Regions from separate parts of the Dialister pneumosintes genome, predicted to be linked through region 1. Evidence: a T-box and tRNA genes for the amino acid it is inferred to sense, from the RefSeq annotation. Region 1 holds a T-box; the other holds one or more tRNA genes.
What was found. The T-box of region 1 lies ahead of thrS (threonine--tRNA ligase). A T-box ahead of a tRNA ligase gene usually reads a tRNA of that ligase, here a tRNA-Thr.

Region 1 (4,419 bases):
ATTCATTCTTACTTGTCAAGAATAATTTAAACTAAATCATCACGAAGAGCTCGATGTGCCATACCTACGGCTACTTCATTGAAATGTAATACCCCCACACCAATGTATATAGCTACACAAAGGTGTTCCTTCCAACGAGCAATCCCAAGCTTTCCTCCTACATTCATTCCTAAAGCCTTGATTTTAACTTGATCAATAGCAGACTCCACAGCGCCTAATACAGAGCCATCCCCTACATGTGTGTCTGAGATAACTTTTTGCCTTTGTGCCGCTACAATAGCTGATTCGTAAATTTTAGGAAGAATATCAAGAAAACGTCCCCCAAAATTTACAGCTACAGCCTGTATATCCTGCTCTTTTAATTCATCACGAAGAGCATATTCTTCTTTTCTATTCTCAGTAAGTGCCATGCGTAATGCAGCACGACCAATATCACTACTTTGTAACATGATTAGTCCACATTTCTATTTTTTATTTCGCACATAATGTTTGAAATAAAGGAATCTATATCAATACTTCCTTGATCTCCCACTTTTCTACGGCGAACAGAAACTTGATTTGCTTGTACTTCTTTGTCCCCAATAATTAGCATATAAGGAACTTTTTCCATCTGTGCTTTGCGAATCTTATATCCTAAAGTATCATTATTTTCATCAATTTCAACACGAATATTCGCTTGTAATAACTTGTCAGCTACCGATTTCGCATATTTCATTTGTTTTTCAGAAACAGGAATAATTTTTGCTTGCACAGGAGCTAACCAGACAGGGAATGCACCGGCAAAGTGTTCCGTTAAAATACCGATAAAGCGTTCCAAACTACCATATCCGGCACGGTGAATCATTACTACACGATGTTTTTCTCCATCATCCCCAATATAATTTACATCAAAACGTTCCGGAAGTTGCATATCCATTTGGATGGTACCACATTGCCAAGTACGTCCTAATGAATCTTGAATATGGAAATCGAGTTTAGGCCCATAGAAAGCACCATCACCTTCATTAACCTTATACGGAACTCCCGCCTGTTCAATGGCTTCACGCAACGCATCCGTTGATAACTCCCATAATGCATCATCGCCCATTGAATTTTCCGGACGAGTAGATAATTCAACATGATAGCTGATTCCAAACGGTGCATATAAATCTTTAAACATCTTCAACGTTTCAATAACGATGGGTTTCATATGTTCTCTTGTCATAAATACATGTGCATCGTCTTGTGTAAAATTACGTACACGGAATAATCCATGCAATGCTCCATGAAGTTCATGACGATGTACCAATCCAAATTCAGCTACACGTCTTGGTAAATCCCTATAGCTTCGCTGCTGTGTTTTAAAGTATAGAATTCCTCCCGGACAGTTCATCGGCTTAACTGCATAATCTTCTCCGTCAATCTTTGTGAAATACATGTTTTCACGATAATGGTCCCAATGTCCGGACTGTAACCACAAATCTTTAGAAAGAATAATTGGTGTTTGTATTTCTTCATAACGATATTTCTTAAGTAATTCACGTTCAAATTCAATTAATTCATTACGAATCGCCATTCCTTTAGGGTGAAAGAATGGGAAACCAGGTCCCTGCTCTTGGAAACTGAATAAATCTAATTCTTTCCCTAACTTTCTATGATCACGTTTAGCAGCCTCTTCACGAACGTACAAGAAATGTTCTAAATCTTCTTTATTATAAAAAGCTGTCCCATAAATACGCTGTAGCATTTGATTATTTTCATCGCCTCTCCAATAAGCTCCTGCTACGGTCATTAATTTATAAGCTTTAACCTTACCGGTAGAACGCACATGAGGTCCTGCACAAAGATCCACAAAGTCTCCCTGTGTATAAAAAGACAACAAAGCATCTGCCGGTAAATCTTCAATCAATTCCACTTTATAAGGTTGCCCTTTTTCCTTGTAATAAGCGATAGCCTCTTCTCTACTCTTGTAAGATTTTTCAATAGCAAAATTGGACTTTATAATTTTGGACATTTCTTTTTCAATTGCTGCGAAATCTTCTTGGCTAAACTTGTGTTCCGACTCTATATCATAATAGAAACCGGTATCAATAGCCGGACCAATTGCTAACTTTACATCCGGAAATAAATGTTGAATAGCTTGTGCCATAACATGAGATGCCGTATGTCTCAGTGCATATAGTCCTTCTTCTGATTCTTTTGTAAAAAACTCTACCTGTGCTTCATCAACAATAGAATCTCTCAAATCAGCCAATTCACCATTCATCTTTGCAACAACAACTTCTTTTGCCAAACTATTTGAAATAGATTTTGCTACTTCAAATAAGGGAATTTCTTTTTCAAATTCTAATTTTTTCCCATCTTTTAACACAATAGATACCATACCCTACCATCCTTTCTACAATAAAAAAACTTTCATCCCACTAAGGGACGAAAGTTAAATTCCGTGGTTCCACCCAAATTAAATCTTACGATTCACTTTAGAAGCTATAACGGTGCTAACCGAGAAAACTTACTTCATTCAGTTTCCCTGCTCAAGAGTGGTAAAGTTTAACTTACATAATCTGTTCACACCAAACACAGACTCTCTTGCTATGCTACCATTAAACTTCATGTCTCTTTCACTACATTTATATTTATATCTTACACCTTTTAACATTTATGTCAAGAACCCATATGCTTATGAATATTACAAAAATATTCATAAGTCACTTTTAGTCCATCTTCTAAACTAACTTCCGGTTTCCATGACAACTGATAACAAGCTCTTCCATTTGCTAAAATAGACTTATAAATATCTCCGGCACGTGGACTTGCATATTCTTTATTGATGTTTTTCCCTGTAATCTTTTCAAATATATAAATAAGTCCGTTAAGTGAAATTTCGCTTTCTGTTGATAAATTGTATATTCGATTTACATTTTTTGTCAGCAAAGATTTATAAATGCCATTTGCTATATCTCCTGCATAAATAAAATCTCTGGTTTGATTTCCATCTCCATAGATAGTAATTCCTTTATCTGAAGATATACAATTAGCAAAAATGCTAATTACTCCACCTTCACCACTATCCACCTGACGTTCACCATAAACATTGGAGAATCGAAGTACAACATAATCTAAACCGAAAGACTCTTTATATAGTTGTAAATATTTTTCCGCTGTTATTTTTGACAATCCATAAAAAGACATCGGTTTTAAACATTGGGACTCCACAACAGGAAGATATTCTTCCTGAACATCTCCGTAAACAGCTGCCGTGGAAGAAAAAACTATTCTTTTTACACCATGTTTACGTGCAATTTCCAACAAATGAACAGTTCCTAATACATTCTGCATACAATCAAAAGAAGGATCTTTCATAGAGGTACTTACTGTAATTTGCCCTGCTAAATGTACTATGGCATCAAAATTTCCTTTAGAAAAAACTTTTTCCAACTGCACATCATTAATGTCCATTTGAACAAATGAAGTACCTGCAGGTAAATTCTCTATTTTCCCTGTACTAAGATTATCTACGACTGTTACGTTAATTTTTTCTTTTTGTAACTTACGCACAACATGCGAGCCTATAAACCCCGCACCACCGGTTACTAATACATTCATATTTTTCCTCCTATCTATTAAAAAGATAGTAATTAAAGTCATTCATAATATATTTATTATATAACTACTGATGATAATTCCCATGTATAATTTGCAATCTCATTATACATCAATCATAAAAATAAGACAGCTAAAAGCTGTCTTATTTTTATGAAATACTTTGTACACACTCTAATGATAAATAATATCCCTCTTCATTTTTTTGTATGGTACCGTAAAAACTTCCTCTTTGCCCAAGTGGAATATAAGCCCCATTCATATGTACTTTAATTTCTTGCATTTGAGAATCCCAAAAATTCATAATATTCTCTTTATAAGTAGTTACGTTACGCCCAGTTAAATATACTTTTGTACCTATAGGGAGAATCCCTGATTGTAAAACACGCGCTGAAATATATACATAATTTATTAAATCACTTTCAGTAATATTCCCGGGATTTACTACAAAAAAGTGTTTATTTTCACTTTGTGGTAACGGATGATAAAAAGCTTTATCTCGTTCAATCTCCAAAAGCACTTTAGGTGACTCTATCGAAGAATTATTTGCCTTATAAGTAAAATATTCCTCATCAGGATTAAAATCATTCCATATAATTTTATCTGCTACTAAACATACTTTCTTTCCATTATCTGCTACTTGTCCAATGTCAACAAAAGGAGTACGATGTAGTAGTTTGCCACCATGTTTGCCTAAATCTACAACTAAAGTGTCGCCATTCTCATCTGTAATAATATATATATTTCCACCTGCAAAAGAAGAAATATATCCTTTAATGGCTACTTTTTTGGTTTGGTATAACTTAAAATGTGTAAATAGTTTAGCTATAGTAACAG
Region 2 (4,419 bases), 250 kb from region 1:
CAGGACGATTACGTGAAGAAATGGATATTATTGCACCTGGTGATTTAAGAAATTGTTTAGTTGCCATGGCGGACAAAGAGTCTGTATTGGAGCAACTATTCCAATATAGATTTGAAGGTAGGGGAGAATTGGCGGGGCATAGTCTGGGAAATCTATTTCTGGCAGCCTTAATTAAGGAGTTTGGCACTCCTGAGAATGCATTGGAAGCGGCTAGTAAAGTATTGAAAGTTAGAGGGAAAGTAATTCCTTCTACAACAGAAGAAGTTCGCCTGGTTGGAAAAATGGATGATGGAAAACTTATTGAAGGAGAATCTGAAATATCAGCATATCCTGCAAATATCGTGAAGTTATCAACAATTCCTGAAAAACCAAAAGCGGTAATAGATGCTGTTGAAGCTATTCATAATGCGGATTTAATTGTATTGGGGCCTGGAAGTTTATATACCTCGATTATGCCTAATTTGCTTGTACCGGAATTGTTAGAGGCTATAAAAAAGAGTGAAGCACCTTGTATTTATATTTGTAATGTGATGACACAACCGGGAGAAACTGTAGGATATACAGTAGGACAACATTTAGAGGCATTGATGCAGGTAGTTGGAAAAGGGGTTATTGGTTATGTTTTGGCTAATAAACAAGAAGTAAATGTTGATACATTAAGCAAATATGTTGCAGCAGGATCTACACCTGTTAAAATCGATGAAGAAAAAGTGGAGCAGTTAGGAGCTATTCTTATTACTGCAGATTTATTAGGAGAAACTGCAGGAGCCATACATGACTCGGATGTACTTGCGAATGAATTAATTTCTATAAGAAATCTTTTACATGCATCAATTAGTACTGATAGCTTAAAAGCTTATTTGAAAGGAAACTGACCATGTCATTTACAGAAGAAGTTAAAAATGAGTTGGCCCGTTTGCCAAGAGAAAATACGGCGTGTAGGACAGCTGAGCTTCTTGCTCTTTTGCGTATGAGTGGAACGGTGATTACCGGTACAGAAGGGAAATGGGGGCTGGATTTTTCAACGAGTAGTAACGCTGTAGCACGTCGTGTTCTTATTTCATTAAAAAAAGATTTTAATTTAGAACCGGCAATTTTGGTGAGACAAGGCCGCAGACTTCGAAAAAAGAATGTATATACATTGACTGTATTACCTTTTGAAGGAGGGAATCACTTCTTAGAGAAAATGGATATTTGGTCATTGGGAAAGATTAATGACTATAATAATTTAAAAACACAAGAAGAGAAGAAAGCCTATTTGGCAGGAGCTTTTTTAGGTGGTGGGACAGTTAGTCGTCCACAAAGTGATTATCATTTAGAATTAGTTACTAAGTCATCTATTTTTGCAGAAGAAATATCAAAGGTAATGAAAGAGCTTTCTTTACATCCCAAATTAACAGAGCGAAAAAATGATTATATTATTTATTTAAAAGATGGGGATGAAGTGGGCCGATTTTTACAACTTATCGGTTCTGCACATTGCTATATGGAGTTTGAAAATGTACGAGTAATGAAAGATATGAGAAATCGAGTCAATCGACAGGTAAATTGTGAAACTGCCAATTTGCAAAAGTCTGTAGATGCTGCATTACGACAATTTCAGCAGGTGCAACTTATTATGAAATACATGGATCTTACCGAACTTTCTCCTAAGATAAAAGAGGCAGCAGAGATGCGATTGAAAAAACCTTATTTGTCTTTAGGAGAATTGGCGGAGTTGTTAGATATTAGTAAATCGGGACTGGCACATAGATTTCAAAAGATTTCTGCTATTGCTAAAAAAATAAAATCTGAAAATAATTTAGAATAAAAGGTGAGATTAAGTTGCAGTACATTAAAAAACTTTTGAGTCTATTATTATGGATAATACCTATGGCGAGTCATGCCATAAATATTTCATCGGTCGTAGATTTGGAATATCAAAGTATTCCTATGAGAACTACTCTGAGTGAGGGGGATATGCTTATTTCAGACAGTCCTGAATATCCATCTTCTTATGGTATTTTGGCTAGAGGAACTATGCAAGGTAAGGGACGTATTTATTATTACAATGTAAATGATACGGGTGGAATTGCACAAATTGTAACTTATGTAAACAGTAATAAAGACACCATCCTCAAAGTAAAAAGGAATATAACAGGGGATACAAGTTTAGATTACATTCATACAGGAAGAACTTTATCCAAGGTGGAAGCAAGAGATAAAAAAGAAGAAGTGGAACAAACTATTTCTTTAAAAGCAGATACACTTACTATTTTAACAACCGGTGAATCACAATTTATTCCTGAGGCACACTTGGCAAGTGGAATAATAGATGTGGAAACTTTAAACCCGGTTACCTTTGGTGTGGCTATTTTACCTGTAAAAGATAAAAGTATAAAAGAACAAATAAACCAAATTGAAAATGCAAAAATTTTAGAAGCAGATGCACATGATAGACGTGGAATTTTTCCTTTATCTGTTATAAAAGAAAGCATTTCTTGTTGGGATATCAGTAGTGGCCCGGGGAAATTGATTATTGGTGACGGGGTAGAAGATTTATTTTATCAAGGGTATGATGAACTGGATGGGCAACAACGTGTCAATGCAGGAAACTTTGGAATGACATATGATGTAATAATTCATACTTGTGGTAAAGGACAGTATAGACTATATTTCAATCCTTTAGGCGGGATTTATGAAGGCGTTTTTACTATTAAGGAAAAATCTTTGCCTTTGGTTTATGAAGTAAAAGGTCGTAGAAGATATTTTGGAGAAAAAACAATTAGAGATACTTGGTCTATGGGGGTATGGCATGCGGGTCAGGATTTGCATTTACATTTTGTCATTGCAGGAGCTACATATCTACCTTTTCAGTTTTTGTTAGTACCAATAGATGCATAGCTTGTAAATAATGGGGGAGTTATGAAATTTATACAATATAAAATTGGAGACATAGTGCAGATGAAGAAAAAGCATCCATGTGGATCTCAAGAGTGGGAAGTTGTGCAGTTAGGGACGGATATGCGAATAAAATGTTGTAATTGTGAGAGAGTACTTTTAATTGCACGTCCTAAATTTATAAAAGGCACAAAAAAGATATTAAATAGAGATATGAATGAAAAGGTGCATATCCAAAAACGAGAGGAAGAAAACATTTGTTGATGGAACAAATATTTTACTAAAAATATAGACAATTATATTGTGGAATGGTATAATCAATAAACGTGATAGGAATGTGAAACAAACCTAATGATGAAATAAAAAATGCTTGACAATGTAAATTGTTTCTTGTACAATAACTTTCGTCACTTATCTGCTGGCATAGCTCAGTTGGTAGAGCAGCTGATTTGTAATCAGCAGGTCGTAGGTTCAAGTCCTATTGCCAGCTCCATATGGATGGATGCCCGAGTGGTTAAAGGGAGCAGACTGTAAATCTGCCGGCTCACGCCTACATAGGTTCAAATCCTATTCCATCCACCATTTTTCGCGGGGTGGAGCAGTTGGTAGCTCGTCGGGCTCATAACCCGAAGGTCGTAGGTTCAAGTCCTACCCCCGCAACCATGTTTTTTCGCAAAACTATTTTGCTTAATATAGCTTTGCTGATATAGCTCAGTCGGTAGAGCGTATCCTTGGTAAGGATAAGGTCACCAGTTCAATCCTGGTTATCAGCTCCATGGCGGTATAGCTCAGTTGGCTAGAGCAAGCGGTTCATACCCGCTGTGTCCGGAGTTCAAGTCTCTGTACCGCCACCAAAATGACATTAAGACCCTAGGGGTCTTTTTTATTGCTTTCTTCTTGTGAAACATAGTATAAGAATGTATAATAAGTAAAGCAAAAAACTTTTTTATAATGGAGGAAATAAAAATGGCAAAAGCACATTATGAAAGAACAAAGCCACATGTAAATATTGGTACTATCGGACACGTAGACCATGGTAAGACTACCTTAACTGCGGCAATTACCAAGGTATTGGCAGATGAAGGTAAGGCAGATTTCTTGGATTATGCATCCATTGATAAAGCACCGGAAGAAAGAGCACGTGGTATTACCATTAATACCTCTACCATTGAATATGAAACCGAAAAACGTCATTATGCACACGTAGACTGCCCAGGTCACGCTGATTATGTAAAGAACATGATTACCGGTGCAGCACAGATGGACGGAGCTATTTTGGTAGTATCTGCAGCAGACGGTCCAATGCCACAGACACGTGAACACATTTTGTTGGCTAAGCAGGTAGGCGTACCATCTATCGTAGTATTCTTGAACAAGGCAGATCAGGTAGATGATCCGGAATTGATTGACTTGGTAGAAATGGAAGTAAGAGATCTTCTTTCTGAATATGGCTACCCGGGCGATGACACTCCAATTACTGTAGGTTCTGCACTTGGTGCATTGAATGGAGATGCTAAGTATGAACAGGCAATCCGTGAT

Region 2: it encodes a tRNA-Thr, which carries the amino acid that the T-box ahead of thrS (threonine--tRNA ligase) is inferred to sense. The anticodon was not compared.

The regions. Positions count from the first base shown of each region.
Region 1 is NZ_CP017037.1:390,612-395,030, reverse strand. It holds gene BCB69_RS01975 (HutP family protein) at 27-449, opposite strand; gene thrS (threonine--tRNA ligase) at 452-2,362, opposite strand; T-box leader at 2,403-2,613, opposite strand; gene BCB69_RS01965 (NAD-dependent epimerase/dehydratase family protein) at 2,644-3,585, opposite strand; gene BCB69_RS01960 (hypothetical protein) at 3,734-4,419, opposite strand, start outside.
Region 2 is NZ_CP017037.1:143,875-148,293, forward strand. It holds gene BCB69_RS00665 (gluconeogenesis factor YvcK family protein) at 1-875, shown strand, start outside; gene whiA (DNA-binding protein WhiA) at 878-1,810, shown strand; gene BCB69_RS00675 (hypothetical protein) at 1,873-2,883, shown strand; gene BCB69_RS00680 (DUF951 domain-containing protein) at 2,905-3,144, shown strand; tRNA gene BCB69_RS00685 (tRNA-Thr) at 3,298-3,373, shown strand; tRNA gene BCB69_RS00690 (tRNA-Tyr) at 3,377-3,462, shown strand; tRNA gene BCB69_RS00695 (tRNA-Met) at 3,468-3,543, shown strand; tRNA gene BCB69_RS00700 (tRNA-Thr) at 3,581-3,656, shown strand; tRNA gene BCB69_RS00705 (tRNA-Met) at 3,658-3,734, shown strand; gene tuf (elongation factor Tu) at 3,847-4,419, shown strand, end outside.